One region of the Shewanella sp. VB17 genome, then DNA from elsewhere that is predicted to be linked to it. Evidence: riboswitches for the same ligand, from Rfam matches in the RefSeq annotation. Region 1 holds a riboswitch; the other holds the start of a gene.
The links. Region 1 has a riboswitch for thiamine pyrophosphate ahead of HQQ94_RS10080 (TonB-dependent receptor). Riboswitches for the same ligand answer to the same signal wherever they lie in the genome.
Positions count from the first base shown of each region.

Region 1 (9,199 bases):
GATCGGCAACAGTATAGGCTGCCCACGTTGGGTAACCCAGTAGCACTGCTTTATCAGCACGCAGTTGTGCCATTTTGATGGCTAAGGGACCATTATTGCTTTTTGCTCGCTGTGATGACGTTTGCCATATTTTTTGACGTAGCTCTCGATTGGTTAAACTTGCCAGTATGGGCTGTCTAGTGGTGTTGACTAGCGTGATCATATAGCCTTTTTCACCCGCTGAATCAGCGGCTGTTGCGAGGGAAGCAATTTCATTGTCCGATAAGCCATCAAGTAGGGCTTTATCGTTAACCACAATGACATCATGTTTAAATGATGCTAACACATTTTGTGAAAAATCAGCACTTGCTTTTGCCAGTAACGTATTGATACTGCGTATTTTAACCTGATCCTGCAATGACAATTTGGCGCCCGCACGAAGAAAGTCATTGTAATAAATTTCAGTCAGGTATTTTTGTTCGCCTTTCAGTAAATTTCTATTTTGGTAAATACTCTCTACTCGCGAAAAAAGTGCTTGATTAAGGTAGATATTATCTTCGTGGTGGGTAAGTTCTGGGAGGATATTATTTTCTATTTTCAACATGCTATCATCAGACATTAGCGCTGATAAATTAAAAAAAGCACGGGAGACCCGGTTTAGTTGCTCACCTGATGTTTCCATTGCAGAGATAGTATTGTCAAACGTGGCTGAAGCGGTGTTATTAACGATAGCCGCAATTTCTGTATTGTGTTGCTTCATTCCGAGTCGAAATGCAGGTAAGTAATCGCTTGAAACGATTTGATCGAATTGAGGGGCTTGGTCTTGTAATGGACTTGGATAAAATAATACGTTGTCTATTGTCTGTGTGCTCATATTGACCTTTATGTGGGGTTGAGCGGGATCAATCACTTGAGTAGAGCATCCATTTAAAACAAATACTATGCCAATTGTTATTAGATTCTTGCGCATATGAAATCTCTTCTTCTTTATTTGTTGGTGAACCTTTTTATTCGTTAACTTGTGTTGTTAACTTTTATCTGAACACCCTAGCAAGGTTTAAGCCTACTGCATAATGTTAAATCTGGATCATTGTGGATCTTTTCCTGCCATGTATGATTTACGCAGTCGTTATAGTGTGTGTTTTATTTTTGATTTCTCCCTTGAATTTTCATTTTTAGGACATATTATGTCTTTAACGATGTAGGATCTGGTACTCAAGTACCTAATTAGGAGCTTAGTTAATGCGTATTTTATTATTGATAGCAACCAATATGGCAATTTTACTTGTCGCATCAATTGTGATGTCACTGCTGGGTGTTAATACCTCGACGATGGGAGGTCTCTTGGTGTTTGCCGCGCTCTTTGGTTTCGGTGGTGCTTTTATTAGCTTGGCTATTTCTAAATGGATGGCAAAGAAAACCATGGGGTGTGAAGTGATCACCAATCCACGTGATAACACTGAACGCTGGTTAGTTGACACGGTGGCTCGTCAAGCTAAGCAAGCTGGGATTAAGATGCCTGAAGTGGCTATTTATCAGTCAGAAGAACTTAATGCTTTTGCGACTGGGCCAAGTAAAGATAATGCATTAGTGGCAGTCAGTAGTGGGTTGCTTTATGGCATGAGTCAAGATGAAATAGAAGGCGTATTAGCACACGAAGTGAGTCATGTGGCCAATGGCGACATGGTGACATTAACGTTAATCCAAGGTGTGGTAAATACTTTTGTCATCTTTGCTGCTCGCGTGGTCGCGGGAATGATTAATAATGTTGTGTCAAGTAATGACGAAGAGGGTGAAGGTTTAGGGATGTTCGCTTATATGGCGGTGGTTTTTGTCTTGGATATGTTGTTTGGTATTTTAGCTTCGATGATTGTGGCTTATTTTTCACGCATTCGAGAGTTTAAGGCCGATGAGGGTGCAGCTAAACTTGCCGGTAAAGAAAAGATGATTGCGGCTCTTGAGCGTTTACGCCAAGGTCCAGCTACGGGAGCGATGCCTGCTCAAATGTCTGCACTGGGTATCAATGGTAAGAAGTCCATGTCAGAATTGATGATGAGCCACCCTCCTTTGGAAAAACGCATTGCTGCACTTCGCAATCGTTGATTTTATTAAGTATATTGACAATTCATCTTAAGGTGAATTGTCAATCATATAGAGAAGTGACCGAGTTCAGGGGCGTTAATTGCGCCTGAATCCATTCAGTGTAATTCAATATTTCATAACGAAAACATAGGTTGCTTCTCCTCATGCTCTGCAGGAGTTCCGATAAAATACCTGCATCAACAAGGGAATAACCATTGCCTCAATCACTGCCTTATTCTGCCATCCTATTGTGACTCTAAAACGGCTTCTTGAAGTGGCTTGAGTATCTCTCTTTGTCGCCCCGACAGATAGTCAGCTTGCTGGCTTGGATAATATTATTTATATGCTGGTTTTCTATACTGAAAGTAAAAATTTCATCTCTATGTCTACAGTAATTAGCTTTAGTCATGTTAGCTTTTAGAGAGTTAACAAAAAATTAATGTTTTTTTACTTAATAGAGCTTTGAAATACACTCAAATTGCTACATAATAGCAACAATTAAATGTGGACCAGATTTTGTTTAAATATAATCCATAAGAGTTTGATATAGCTTTATAAAGTGTTAGTAGTTAAGTATTAGGTCGAAGGTGAGAATAGCCGTTCGGCACAATAACCTTAATACTTTATGTTGACGATGTTAACAGCTATCCCTTACATACTATGCATTAGCGGTTGTTAGTGCCGTTCGTTCTTTTTCTAATACGTACCTACAGAAAAAGGATCACCACTTTAACACAAGCGGCCTTTAAACAGAATAGTGAAGTGTGCTTGTTATTATGCCCCCAGAGCCGATGAATAATACAAGGCTTGAGGGCGGAACTCTTTACTATTTTGTTGATAACCTAAGTAAGTAATAGGTTACAGGCTTTATTTGGTATCACTCATATTTTGTTGCCTCTAGGGGTTGTCAATATGGTTAATTTTGTCGACATGGAGTCGCAGTATGTTTAAAGTCATAAACTGGGTCGTCATTTCTCGATCTAATCTTCTCACTGATTTACTTGATACTCGTTGGCCTCAAGAGTTTTTAGTCAAGTTACTTAAAATACCTCCAGAGAATGTCGAGCTTGAGGTTACAAATGGAGATTTCTCACTGATTATCATCGATCTAGCGACGGTTGATATTCAAAAGGCATATCAAATTCAGCGTTTCGTTGAAAAAAAATTATCTGCACGGGTTGTTTTTTTACACTTCCCTAGGCAAATAGATGCGCGTTTTCTTATTCATTCAACAGTGACAGCAGGAGTCTTTTTTTGTAATACGACTTTGGAAACAATCGGTCATAGTTTGGGAAATATTTTAAGAGGTCAGTCTGTTATACCAGCAGAGCTGCTACAGCGAAATCAAGATAATGTATCTCAAGTTGATGGCACTGATAGCCTCACAATGCGTGAAAGAGAGGTTTTGCAAGCACTGCTAAGAGGCAGTACAAATGTGGATATAGCCAATCAACTTTTTGTGAGTGAAAGTACGATTAAAACTCACCTTTATCGCGCTTTTAGAAAGATTGGTGTGTCGAGTCGAGGTCAAGCTATTGCATGGGCACAAACTCATTTGCATGAGGTACGTCATTAGATAATAGTATATTAATTAAGACTTAATTGAGTGTTTACTGAGCGTTTTATAGTGAATTAAAATGCTCAGTAAATAAAATTTAAGTCGTTGAAGATAGTTAATTAACGAAGCCCTGCCTTTAATCTATATTGGAGGGTTTATCGATTCATTTCTCCTTGCTGTTTCAATGTTTATGTTGTTCCTTTCATTTTTAGTTTCTTGTTAATAATACCTAGGCCACTTCCATATAAACAATAAATATAGCTATTAATTTCAAAGTTATGTGTCTTTAAATTGGTATGACAAATACAGTGGTGCACTCCCAATTTCGATAATTACAGGTATACTCCTAACATTGAGTTTATAAAGAGGAATAATAAGTGGCAGAAGAAACTATTTTTAGTAAAATTATACGTAGAGAAATCCCCGCAGATATCTTATTTCAAGATGATTTGGTAACCGCGTTTCGTGATATCAATCCTCTGGCTCCAAGCCATATCTTGATTATTCCTAATCATCTTATTGCTACTGTCAATGATGTTAAAGCTTCAGATGAGAGAGCATTAGGTCGTATGATGACCGTTGCTGCCAAAATTGCTGAAGAGGAGGGGATAGCTAACGATGGATACCGGTTAATTATGAACTGTAATAAACATGGTGGTCAGGAGGTTTATCATATTCATATGCATTTAGTCGGTGGTAGACCTTTAGGGCGGATATTAGCAACGTAAAGATAACCATCGCGTAGAGAACACCATTTTATGGGGCATTCATGGCTCCGTTAACGTTAAGATCCGTCTGAGAATACACAATGATAAAATTTATTTTAGTGATTACTTTTGCCTTATTTATGAGTGCATGCGCACCACATTCCGCTGGATTAATGGCCAGTTCAACCGGTGAGGTGAGAGTCGATAATCGATCATTTGCGAGTGAAATTAGCGTTGAACAGCTTAAATCTCGTCAGCAAGAAGGTTTTTTACAAGGATCAGGCTTGATCATAAGTAAAGTTGCTACTTCTCTTCGTCTCCAATATAAGTTTACGTGGTATGACATTAATGGCTATTCACTTGACGATGAAGGTGTGGCGTGGAAATCATTAAAAATTCATGGAAAACAGCAAATTCAAGTGTCTGGTGTTTCACCTAGTGCTAATGCCGTTAGGTATGAATTGTATGTGAGGATGGCTTTTTCTAACTAACTTATTTTTGCATCGACATGAGTGCCAACATGTAAGTTGGCATTTTTTATGTGCAAATGACCACACAAGTATGTCAATCATTTGTATTAATCATGTATAATCGCTAGCGCCAAGGGGTGATATCGTATTATATACGGTATCTGAGATGTCATGTGACAAACCCTTTGAACCTGATCCGGCTTATACCGGCGTAGGAATGGGCCAATTTTTGATTTTTCAATCATGATCAAATTCAATATCCTTTCTCGCTTTTCAATTGCCGGATCTCAAAATAATCATTTGGGGTCCTCATGTCTGTTTCAAAACGGTTTACGATAAAAAAAATGTCACCAGCAGCGCTGGTAGTTTCGAGTGTGCTGACTAGTTTCTATGCGCTATCTGCTGAACAGAACCAAGATTCTGAACTAGAGGATGAAATGGAAGTGGTGGTGGTTGCATCAGACTTTCGTGGCACGGCGATTGAAAAGATGCCGTCTAGTGTCACGATTATCGATCAACAACAGATTGAAGATGAAGGTGCGCAGCACTTTGAAGATATATTAAATTCCATCGCGAATTTGAATTGGTCAGGAGGAAGCTCAAGACCTAAATATTTTCAAATCAGAGGTGTGGGTGAGCAAGAGGAATATCAAGGTGCACCTAATTCTTCGGTCGGTTACATTATTGATGATATCGATATGTCAGGGTTAGGCATGATATCGAGTATGTACGACTTACAGCAAGTTGAAGTGCTTCGTGGACCTCAAGGCACCCGTTATGGCGCCAATGCGCTTGCTGGGCTTATTTATCTTAAAAGTAATGACCCTACCGATGTGTTTGAGCATGGTGCGGAAGTCTCTGTCGGTGACGATGCATTGACAACTTTTAGTGGTTTTAGTTCAGGACCATTAACCGATTCCGGCAAGTTATTGTATCGCGTCTCATTACAACAACATAATCAAAATGGTTACCAAGATAATCTCTATCTAGGCCGTGATGACACCAATGCTCGTGATGAATTTACTGGCCGAGCAAAATTGCGCTGGTATGCCACGGACGATTTAGAGGTGGACTTAACCTTGTTGCATGCCAATTATGATAATGGCTATGATGTGTGGACTTTGGACAATAATGGTGAAAATACGCTGACCGATGCCCCTGGTGTTGATAAGCAGCGCACCACAGGCAGTTCACTTAAGTTTACTTATACGGGGGCCGACAAATTTGAGCTGGTTTCTTTGACGTCTTATGCCAATTCACAAACAGATTATAATTACGATGGTGATTGGGCTAACCCTGATTATTGGGCTGGTTTGGATTGTGGCGTGTCTATAGGCACTAAACCTTGTGTTTATAACGCGACTTGGGATAAAGAGGGAGAGAGAACGACTTTATCTCAAGAATTAAGGTTATCTTCTAATGATGCCGGCAGAATATTTTTAAATTCTACTAATTGGTTAATTGGTGTTTATTATTCCCGCTTAGATGAGGAGAACCTAACGACTGATTATTCTAAATACAATTCAGGAAAACTAGCTCCGTTATATAATGAGAGAACTAAATATTTAGATGCGAGTTATAATGCGAATACTTACGCTGTTTTTGGTCAAATAGATACCGACTATTCTAATGGTTATTTATTGTCTATAGGACTTCGCCTAGAGGGCCGCCAGAGTGACTATGAAGATAGCGGCCGTAAAGAGGATAAAGATGGCCATGTTATTGATGTCAATGGTCAGGAATTTGATCCAAGTGAAACAATGTGGGGTGGTCATGTCGCCCTTAGTAAAACCCTGAACCATGATCATGAGGCGTATATGCGAGTCGCTCGAGGTTACAAAGCGGGCGGTTTTAACATGTCACTTCCTGTGGAGCTGTCTGATAAGAAAGAGTATGACACCGAGACCTTGTATAATTATGAAATAGGTTTGAAGTCCATTTGGCTCGATGGGGCTGCCAATACTAACTTCTCATTGTTTTATATGGACAGGCGAGATCAACAAGTTGCTGCATCGCAACAGAATCCAGATGATATCTCTGAGTTTATTCTCTATACCGAAAATGCCGGTAGTTCGCATAACTATGGCGCAGAACTAGATGGTACTTGGTATGCGACCAATAATCTTAAGCTATATACCAGTCTTGGGTGGTTAGAAACGGCCTATGGAGATTATGCATACCAGGATGGAGGTGGGAATACCGTGGATTTAAGCGGGCGTGAGCTGGCGCATTCTCCTCAATTCACTTACAGTGCTGGTGCGACTTATCGTACCGACTCTGGCTGGTTTGCGAATGTAACAGGTAGTGGTAAAAGTGATTTTTATTACTCAGACAGCAACGAGTCAAAATCACAAGCTTATACCATTTTTAATGCCCGTGTGGGTTATGAAGCTGAGTACTGGTCAGCCTATTTATGGGGACGTAACTTGTTTGATGAGCAATACGGCACCCGAGGGTTTTATTTTGGTAATGAGCCGGATCAAGATTGGGCTGACAAGCAATACATCCGCTATGGCGATCCTCGTCAATTAGGGTTAACTGTTAGTGTTAAGTTCCTTTAGTAAAGGTGACTCGGTTTACATGCCCGATCATCTTTATTGATATGTGTATCAATATTTATTATTTGGCCGCACTAGAAGGCGGCCTAAGGTCATAAAATGAAATTAACTGCAGAAATTAGTTGTTACCCTTTACAAGATAACTATTTAGATCCCATTCTATGGTTTATTGCTCGAGTCGATAGCTATGTAAATATAGAGCGAAAAACCAATGCCATGGCAACTCAAGTGTGTGGTGAGTATAAAGAGGTGATGGATATGTTGGCCACTGAAATGGAAGCAGCCCACGAGAAATGGGGTAAAGCTGTGTTTGTGTGTAAGTTTATCGGCGGTGAACTAAACCTATCTCATACTCAATAGTGCAGTAATAATGAATCGTAATCACCTTAAATATTACTAATATCAGGCTCCGCTCTCACTTTTTAGAGATGCATTGTTTAGACTAATTAAATCAGAATGGATGATTCAATGACAGACTTTTGGTCAGCATTATTAAGCACATTAACAGGTGCTTTCTCTCAAGCCAATGCATTGACCGCCTGGGAAGCACTAGCGGTGGTGTTAGCTGCAGCCTATTTGGTACTGGCGATGAAAGGCAGTATCTGGTGTTGGTTTGCCGCTTTTACGAGTACGGCCATTTATACTGCCCTGTTTTGGAAGGTATCATTGTTAATGGAGTCAGTACTGAATATCTACTATATGGCGATGGCGATATATGGTTTTCAGCAATGGTCTAAAGATAGGCAAGGTAACCATAGCGGTGTTATTTCATGGAGCCTTGTTCGACATCTGCAGATGATATTGATCACTGCGTTGATCTCGATATCTATTGGGTTTGTTATGACAAATTATACTCAAGCATCATACCCTTATCTCGATGCTGCTACGACTTGTTATGCTGTTATGACAACGTATTTAGTGGCTAAAAAAGTGTTAGAAAATTGGTTATATTGGGTCGTTATCGACTTATTTTCAATCTATCTTTACCTACAAAAGGGCTTAATGTTAACCTCTTTGTTGTTTATTGTGTATGTGGGCATGGCTATTGGTGGTTACTTTTTGTGGCGTTCAAGCATGCGGAATGAAAACTTAACCGTGATCAGTTAAGTTGCATGCTTCAGTTTACGGTGGCGTTTTCCTCAATGACCTTGTTTAAGTTGATCTATTTATGAATCAAGCTGAGAAGCTACTGGCGATATTACCCCATTTTGTGGTCGATGATCTTACTCTATTTGGATTAAAGTTATCTTATTCATCCAAGGTAATAAGGCTTACCCATGGATTAAGTAACGTCAATTACCTGATCACTGATGGTGAACGTCAATGGGTGTTACGCAGCAACTCATCGGCGAGTGACAAACTTTGTGATCGTCAAGCAGAAGTGAAAAATTGGCGCTTGGCAGCGGATGCCGGATTAGCACCTTGTTTGTATTATGTCAGCCCTGATCATACTTATTTTCTCAGTGAATACATTAAGGAAGATCCTGACAATCAATGGTCTGATTTACTTTGTACTCATGCCCCTCTAATTGATGATCCGTTAAATAAACCCAATGCTCATCGACAATTGTTAGCCCTTTTACTTGGACTGGCTAAATTAGCTGTGCCGGATAATGTGATTGAGGTGTCTACTCAGTGGCGGATATATCGGGATCAATTGCTTGCTATGCAGGGTCAAAGTTTACGGGTAAAAAACAGTGAGATAATCAAGCAATGGCAAGTACACTTGCAGCAACTGTTGGACGTGGAGGAAAAAATAGACCAATGGCTTGCAGAGTTAGATGAATGTCACTTAGCCAGTCAATATAGCCATAGAGACCTCAACCCTCATAATCTATTGTTTAA
Region 1 is NZ_JABRVS010000001.1:2,342,210-2,351,408, forward strand. It holds gene HQQ94_RS10055 (M3 family metallopeptidase) at 1-949, opposite strand, end outside; gene htpX (protease HtpX) at 1,222-2,082, shown strand; gene HQQ94_RS10065 (response regulator transcription factor) at 3,005-3,637, shown strand; gene hinT (purine nucleoside phosphoramidase) at 3,997-4,347, shown strand; gene HQQ94_RS10075 (YcfL family protein) at 4,428-4,817, shown strand; TPP riboswitch at 4,920-5,031, shown strand; gene HQQ94_RS10080 (TonB-dependent receptor) at 5,108-7,357, shown strand; gene HQQ94_RS10085 (YkoF family thiamine/hydroxymethylpyrimidine-binding protein) at 7,454-7,714, shown strand; gene pnuC (nicotinamide riboside transporter PnuC) at 7,823-8,461, shown strand; gene HQQ94_RS10095 (phosphotransferase) at 8,523-9,199, shown strand, end outside.

Region 2 (9,199 bases), 430 kb from region 1:
CGAAAAAACTTGAAGGAGACACAATTTGTTCAGCTAATGATGGCTCATTAATAGGGTTAAAAATAGACTGAGCATCATTATCTGTTACTAACTCGGTGGTACCATCAGAATGACTTTTATCATCAAAAAATGGAGGAGACATTGGCACTGATGAACTCGGATCTCCCCTTGTTGGAGTCGTTGCTGTTTCAATGCCTGATAATGAAACAATAGACGTCGTATTCACTAAACCATCTACAGATAATGCACCTTGGGCTAAACTAAAACTGCCTTGCTCAACCATTGAAGGTGCTTGCGAAACACCACCGGAGCTGACGTTCGTCGTTATGTTAGCACGAACGCTGGGTAAATTGACTGCACTGGCATTAAGAGACACTGATTTAGACGGGGGAATTGGAGCAACTGTCGTATGTAATGTCGCGGGCACTGTAGCAGCAGACGAAGTCGCTACAGAAAAAGACGGTGAAACTGCAGGCGTACGAGTAATGGAAGAAAGACGATCTCTTCCCCCTGATACATCAAGCGATACATTCACCCCTAACACACCAACTAGACTTCGATATTGATGAGGCTGCCTATCGTCTCTGAAGATGTTTCAATGACTTGTGCTGAAGCCTGACCTTGATTTTTTGATTCAATGGCAGAAACTAACGCATCAGTTTTATCAACATTTTCAATAGGTCTAACTTGATCGGTTTCTTTATTTTGTGTCTGCTGAGCTGGTGGCGCATTGGTAGCAACATCAACCGTCGCCTGAGTAAGACCTGATTGTGCACTTTGCAGACCAGCTTGGCCGGATGAAAAACTGGATGGAATTTGCATATATTTAACTCCAAATAAGCTTTAAATAAACACTAGAGTTGCTTTGACAGTAAACTCGGTAACACACCTGTTTCAAGGTTAATTATTGACCATTCGCCCCCAAAAGTCCAGCTTAAATCTGTGTTTTAGTCCTCCTCAACACACTCCACCAAGGTAAATAACTGAAATAAAATAAACTTCCTTTGTTGCTCTTTACGCTAAATCCAAGCTGACTCCCAATCTTTCCAAACAGGGTTAAATCCTTTTGCTCTCATCGCAGCACAGACCTCAAGAGGAGATCTATCATCACTGATCTCAAACTGATCAAGTTGCGTATTAGGCTTAAGATACCCGCCAGGTTGTGTCGAGCTGCCTGCACTCAATTGAGTAATACCCAGTCCAAACAAATGATCACGTAAACCTGCAGGTTCTCGTGTAGAGAGACTGATTTCAACTTGATGATTAAACAATCTAAATGCACAAATAAGTTGTACTAAGCCTTTATCGCTTAATTCCACTTTAGGTGTTATCCCACCAGTACATGGACGCAGTCTCGGCAGGGAAACACTGTAACGTGTACGCCAAAAATGAGACTCTAGATACCCCAAATGATGACCCAATAACAGGGCATCTAAACGCCAATCATCTAATCCGAATAATACCCCTAACCCTATTTTATCAACCCCTGATCTTGCAATTCTCTCTGGGGTGGTGAGTCGATACTCAAAGTCCTGTTTATTGCCGCGAGTATGATGTTTAGCATACGTTTGTGGGTTATAGGTTTCTTGATAAATCATCACAGCATCAAGGCCAAGACCCACAAGCTTGGAATATTCAACTTCTTGAAGTGGTTGCACCTCCATAGCAACGTAACTGAAATGAGCTTTAACACTGGGCAAGACAGAGCTGAAATAGTCTATTCCAACTTTGGTTTCATGTTCACCAGAAACCAATAAAATGGAGTCATACCCCATTGACTTAATCACCGACATCTCAGCGGTTAATTCATCGATATTGAGTGTCTTACGCTTAATACGGTGACTCATGCTAAACCCGCAGTAATCACATTCATTAGCACACAAGTTAGATAAATATAATGGAAGATACATCCCGATATTCGCCCCAAAGCGCTGTCGGGTGATATAACCTGACGCTTGCGCCATTTGCTCCAGATAAGGCTCAGCAGCCGGAGATAAAAGCGCAAGTAAACTGTCCAAAGAGCCTTGTGGATTTTGCAGTGCTCTTTCCACGTCTTGCTCTGTACATGAATAAAGCTTTAAGGTGAGTTTTTCACGAGAAAGCCCTGTTAAGTAATGCATAAAACTCATTGCAGTGATTCCTTTAAGCCCAGATATCTTTGATGCTGACTAATCATTGAGAAACCCAGTCAACGGACTGGTATGAATAGCATGCTGACTCACCAAGCCTAAGCCTGCAAGGTAAGCATCTCTGCCCGTCTGTACTGCTTGGGCAAAACAGCGGCCCATGGCAATAGGATTGTTACTACTGGCAATCGCCGTATTCACCAACACGGCATCAGCCCCGAGTTCCATCGCTCTTAATGCTTGTGATGGTGCACCAATTCCCGCATCCACAATCACTGGAATATTTGCTTGTTCTATGATCATTTTTAAAAAAGGCTCGGTCACCAAGCCTTGATTTGATCCTATCGGACTGCCTAAAGGCATGACAGCTGCACAGCCAACTTCTTCCAAACGCTTACAAAGTACGGGATCGGCATGAACATAAGGCAATACTACGTACCCTTTTTCACACAGAATGGTCGCCGCTTTCAACGTCTCAATGGGATCAGGCATGAGATATTTAGGATCGGGATGTATCTCCAACTTTATCCAAGGAGTCGCTAACATTTCGCGGGATAATTCAGCCACAAAAATCGCCTCCTTCGCATTTCGAGCCCCTGCTGTATTAGGCAAGAGTTTAATGCCACTGTGTAAAAGAGGTGATAAAATATCGTCATTGCCCGTTTTAAGATCCACGCGTTTCATCGCCATGGTCACTAACTCAGACTCAGAGGCCTTAATTGCCGCTAGCATGACCTGAGAAGATGAAAATTTACCCGTACCTGTGAATAACCTTGATTGAAATATATGATCCGCTACTGTAAACATACTAACCACCTGCTACGACTGAAAATATTTCAATGTTATCTGTCTCTTCACAGAGCCTTTCTTGCCAGTGCACCCTAGGAACAACATGGCCATTACAGACCACTGCCACTGATTTTGGTTCCATATTTTGCTTGGTAATTAACCCCATAATATTCAAACCTTGAGGGATAAGTATCACATCATCATTGACCATAATTTCACACGTTTTCATTATGCTGTTTCCTCGAATTTATTGGTATATACCCTATGAAGCTCTCTGGTATATCGTCACTCAAATCTGCTTTACGCCAGCACTCCACACACATGGCATTGAGGATCTCGACTCAGTGTTGCACTGCGCCAACTAAACGTTAACCCATCAAATCTCAGCAATTTTCCACACGCATTTCCCATTCCTAATAAGCAATTCATTGCCATTAACGTTTGCATCGATGCCATTGTGCCAACCATAGGGCCTAACACACCGGCAGTAGTGCAATTTTGAGCCACTAAGGTCTCTTTTGGAAACAAACAGTGATAACAGCCAGCAGCAGGAGCCTGCTCCAAATCGATTGTAAAAACAAAACCTGAAAAATGCGCCACAGAGGCTGTCACTAGGGGAGTTGTTAACTGGACACACATTTGATTCACACTATGACGAGTCGCTAAATTGTCACTGCAATCTAAAACAATATCAGCGTTGTTGATGTTATCGCTGGCATTAGCCAAGGATAACCGTCTTGTGATACTGTGGAGTTCACAATCTGGATACCGCCTCATCAGTTTTTGCTTTGCACACAACGATTTATACTCACCAATGTCCCTATCATCAAATAACAACTGCCTTGGCAAATTGGACACTTCAACACTGTCATCATCCATTAACGTCAAGCTCCCCACCCCTGCCGCAGCCAAATATTGAGCAGCCAATTGCCCTAACCCGCCGACACCAACCACCAGCACCTTCGCGCGCTTTAGTGCAGACTGGCCAAACTCGCCGACTTCTGGCAGTAATATTTGTCTTGAGTAACGCATAAATTCATCATCATTGAGTGACATCACACGTCCTCCATATTTCACAAAGTGATGTGTATTCCTTGCCAGGATCATCAGCTTGGGTCACTGCTCTTACCACTGCAACATCATCAACCCCCGTTTGTTTAACCGCTGTAAGCACAGATGCATCGATGCCACCAATGGCCACCAAAGGATAATACTCACCCAGTAGATCCACATATTTCTTCAGCTTATCTAGACCTTGTGGAGCCGACGGCATGTCCTTGGTCGTCGTTGGGAAGATATGCCCTAATGCGATATAAGAGGGTGATATTTGGTGAGCAAGCAACAACTCGAAATAACTGTGGCTTGATACACCTAAGGCCATGCCTGCTTTCGCTATCTCAATAAGATCTGCCAAATAGAGATCTTCTTGCCCAAGATGTACACCATAAGCACCATGCTTAAGCGCAAGCTCCCAATGATCATTAATAAACAGTTTTGCCTGATAATCTCGACCTAACTGAATTGCCGAACATATTTGCTGTTCTACATATTGATCTGCCTGCTCTTTTATCCTTAATTGAATCGTCTTAGCCCCCGCTTTTAGCAAACTGTGCAGTAAAGCAACATCTGCGATCACAGGGTACAAACCCAACCTTTCAGTAATAGGTGCAAATTTAAGACCTTGGGGCAGTGATGGACCACAGTCGAGGGTGGTTGTGGTAGGGTAAACACTCAGATCTGAGGGCCAACCTGTTCTAGCAAGTGGCCCCGCGCCGCAGCCAACCTGATAACTCGCCCCAATTCCAGCTGTCACATAGGCTTTAGCAACCACGATCGCATCATGCAGCACATAACCATGAGCCATAACACTTGTAATTGCAGAACTTAATGTACAGCCGCTGCCATGGATATTTTCGGTATTAACACGATGGCCGGAGAAAAGAAAGCTTCGTCCTTGATGTCGTGTAGACATCCCATTCGCTTCAACACACACAAAGATGTCTTGCGCAGATGCTGCCAGCCAAGTCGGACCTAGATCGCCCCCTTTCGCTAGCACATTACATGCAAGTTTATCTGATAAGTATTGCGCTGCGAGTAAGCAAGATGTTTGATCGACTAAATCTGATCCCTGTGTATCGGCCATCTCGTTCGCATTCATCTCGCACAGATCCACCAGCGCCGCGAGTTCTGCCATATTAGGTGTAATTAAGCTCAATAAGCCCCTAAAAGGTGAAAAATCTAAACAAGGGTTTAGTGTGTCACCACAGCTTGCAAACATCACTGGATCTAAAATGACATTCACTTCAACACCACATCGCTGACTGTAACTAAATAGCGCGTTTTTAAGCCAATTAGCTAACAGAGTGATCTGTCTTTGGTTAACCAATAACCCGATTTTAATCGCAACTGGTGGTAAGTCATGTAATAGCGTATCAAGCTGCGAGCGAAACATGGCCACTGAGACAGATTCAACTAAATTCACTGCAACAGAAGATTGCGCCGTCAAACAGGTCAAGACACTGCAACCATGACAACCTAGATCCTGCATGGTTAATAAATCTGCTTGTACGCCTGCCCCTCCACCACTATCTGAGCCAGCAATGCTCCACACAACTGGCTTGATGACTGAAGGTGTCAATGAACAACTCATGCCTTAGGCCTCTACGTCAACAACATCAAGATTGACCGTCCCCGCTTCATGATAAAGCTCGCCTCCCTTCGCTTTAAAATCAGCCGACATTTGCTCCATCCCCGTTTGAATATCGGTAGCATTTTTGACTTGATAGCTAGCATTAGACTGCAATTGAATGTCTTGCGCAGCCGCGTATTCTCGCACTTCTTGACTTATCTTCATCGAGCAAAATTTAGGACCACACATGGAACAAAAATGCGCGACTTTAGCTGATTCCTGTGGCAAAGACTCATCGTGATAAGCTTTGGCTGTTTCGGGATCAAGCCCTAAGTTATATTGATCTTCCCAGCGAAATTCAAATCTGGCCTTAGAAAGTGCGTTATCGCGGATCTGCGCAGTCGGGTGTCCCTTGGCGACATCACCGGCGTGAGCAGCTATCTTATAAGTAATGAGCCCTTGTTTTACATCCTCCTTATTTGGCAAGCCGAGATGCTCCTTAGGCGTCACATAACAAAGCATGGCGCAACCGTACCACGCAATCATTGCCGCACCGATCCCTGAAGTAAAATGGTCATAACCTGGAGCAATATCAGTGGTTTGTGGACCTAGCGTATAAAATGGAGCCTCATCACACACCTCAAGCTGCTTATCCATATTCTCCTTAATAAGGTTCATCGGGATATGCCCTGGGCCTTCTATGATGGTTTGCACATCATACTGCCAGGCTATGTTAACTAACTCGCCTAAGGTTGCTAATTCACTAAATTGCGCTTCATCATTAGCATCAGCGATGGAGCCTGGACGCATACCATCACCCAATGATAGCGACACGTCATAAGCGGCACATAACTCACATATTTCTTTGAAGTGTTCATAGAGAAAGTTTTCCTGATGATGAGACAAGCACCATTTAGCCATAATAGAACCACCACGGGACACTATACCGGTGACACGTTTTGCCGTCATCGGCACATAACGTAAAAGTACCCCTGCATGGATGGTGAAGTAATCCACTCCCTGTTCAGCCTGTTCAATCAAGGTGTCTCTGAACACCTCCCAATTAAGATCCTCGGCAACGCCATTGACCTTCTCTAATGCCTGATAAATTGGCACGGTACCAATCGGCACCGGTGAGTTACGTATGATCCATTCACGCGTTTCATGAATATAACGCCCAGTTGAAAGATCCATCACGGTATCGGCTCCCCAACGCGTTGACCAAACGAGTTTTTCTACCTCTTCTTCAATCGAAGAGGTCACTGCTGAATTACCGATATTAGCATTCACCTTCACCAAAAAATTACGCCCTATTATCATAGGCTCAGCTTCTGGATGATTGATATTCAAAGGAATAATCGCACGACCTCGCGCAATTTCCTGACGAACAAACTCAGGGGTAATAACCTGTTCTATCGATGCGCCAAAACTCTCTCCTGGCGCTTTTTTCCTCAGAACTTTATCTTCAATAACATTCTGCTCCATATTTTCACGGATGGCAATATACTCCATTTCAGGAGTAATGATCCCTTTTCTTGCGTAGTGAAGCTGCGTAACACACTTACCAGATTGGGCTTTTCTGGGTGGCAGCAAAGAATCAAATCTAAGGTGATCGAGTCCATCATCAGCTAGGCGCTGTTGAGTAAAACCAGAACTCACGGCCTCTAGTTGTTCGGTATCACCTCGCTCTTCAATCCAATGTTGCCTAAATTTAGCCAGTCCTTTGCGAACATTAATTTCCACGTCAGGATCGGAATAAGGACCGGCACAGTCATAAACTTTCAGAGGTGCATTGGACTCAAGTATAGGCTTTGATTCTGTGCCACCAACCATGGTATCTGATTGGAGAATTTGGCGCATTCCCACACGCAGATCTTCACGACTACCTGTTAGGTACACTTTTTCAGAATTAGGATGTTGTAGAGGTGTTAATGTATCAATAAACTGTTGAGCTTGCGCTCGAATTTCACGACGATTTGACATAAGCAATCTCACCTTAAAAAGAAATGAAGTTGCTTGCCTGGAGATGTTGAACAGCAGATACAATATGAAAATGTATCAGATAAAAACATAAATTGAATTAAGCTTTCAAAAAATGGCTTAACACAATGACAATACTGGTGTTAAAAATGACACCCGTTAACGGCTCAATTCGAATCATCAGTTCAAATTTACCCCATTGAGTTTTATTAGTACTCGTATAACATTGTCACATAACGCACGAATTTATTGTAATTATCATGCTTGTTTCCTTCGCAGGTATTAGCCTGATCAGGTTCAACGGATCCCGAATAAACGGTCTCAGCCAATAGGCACTCCGACAAGATGGAAACGAGTATAAACGTAAAACTGTGAGTTAAACAAGCTATTTAATAGCAGAATAATTATGGTTGCGATGAATCAATTTAATTTCTTAATTAATTGATTTAAATTTATTATTTAGTAATTTACTTAATTATTTTAGCAAAAGACTAATCTTCAATGAATAAATATCAATTCAGTAGTTATGTTTTATTCCCATTCTATCTGCTCGCTCGGCAATTGACTTTTTCAGTTCCGATGCAAGAGACTTACCATCACATCGAAATGGATAGCCTAAATTTTCTGCATAAGGATTGAGTGGCGTTGGCGTTTTTACTACTCGGTAACAGGTATGGCCTTTTTTAACGATACGATTGGGATCTAACTCATTATCCAATGTTTCAGCATCAACCCACATATTATGTTCAGGGAGATCTAACAGAATGAAATCTCCATCCATCTCACTCATCGATCGCTTACGGGTATACCGAACGGACTCCTCTATCACTACCTTATCCAAAGCCAACTCCCTTTGTCTTTGAACATACCCTTGAGTAGATTGGCGTAAACTTCGGCTAGATTGAGTTTTTATCTGGCTTGTTGAATTCGTATCAACCACCTTAGTTGCCGTCACACTGGCTTTCTCTTTGGATTTTACCTTAAAGGATTCTTTAACAGCGCTTTTTTTAAGGGGAGGTTTACTGACGGTTTTAGCTGCAGAATGAGTCTCATCAACGAACTTAGGTACGAATAAATCTTCCTTTTGCTTAACAGCTTCAATATTAGCCTCAATAGTTTCAACTTTGACGTCATAATACATATAGGCATTCAGCTTGGGTTGCTTCGATTCAGGTAGAGTTAATGGGTTAATTTCCCATGTTTGCTCTAAGATGATGATGATAATTAGGTGAGTCATGACGGCAAACAGCAAAAAAAACAGATTTACTCTATTGCAATGATATGATCTACAAGTTGTCACCCTACCAAAGGCTCCATTAATACTAAACGTTAAAACTTCATCTTGCACATCACTTACATTAGCCGTTAAGCCCTTGGTATTATTACTGTTCATTTACTGATATAAATTCCATTTTACCTGTCCGATTAACACTCAATGCAACATCATGCTTCAAGTTCCTTAATCTTAAGAGACAATAATTTAAATAAAGTTCACTTTCAACATCGCATTGACTTATCCCTTTTACATTACCTAATTAACCTGAACTCGGGATAACGAGTGTCAGATATGTTTGATTTTTTACTTAAAATCAACAAGTTAAATTTCATCTAATTATTATTATTTACCCACCCACTTGCTTAATGCCGACATTTTTGTCGATATCAAGGCGGGATT
Region 2 is NZ_JABRVS010000001.1:2,767,440-2,776,638, reverse strand. It holds gene HQQ94_RS11905 (putative metalloprotease CJM1_0395 family protein) at 1-535, opposite strand, end outside; gene HQQ94_RS11900 (chemotaxis protein) at 550-822, opposite strand; gene thiH (2-iminoacetate synthase ThiH) at 1,020-2,129, opposite strand; gene HQQ94_RS11890 (thiazole synthase) at 2,169-2,933, opposite strand; gene thiS (sulfur carrier protein ThiS) at 2,935-3,144, opposite strand; gene HQQ94_RS11880 (HesA/MoeB/ThiF family protein) at 3,216-3,971, opposite strand; gene thiE (thiamine phosphate synthase) at 3,958-5,565, opposite strand; gene thiC (phosphomethylpyrimidine synthase ThiC) at 5,569-7,527, opposite strand; TPP riboswitch at 7,776-7,874, opposite strand; gene HQQ94_RS11865 (hypothetical protein) at 8,042-8,917, opposite strand.
Region 2: linked by a shared signal. The riboswitch ahead of thiC (phosphomethylpyrimidine synthase ThiC) and the one ahead of HQQ94_RS10080 (TonB-dependent receptor) in region 1 are both predicted to bind thiamine pyrophosphate.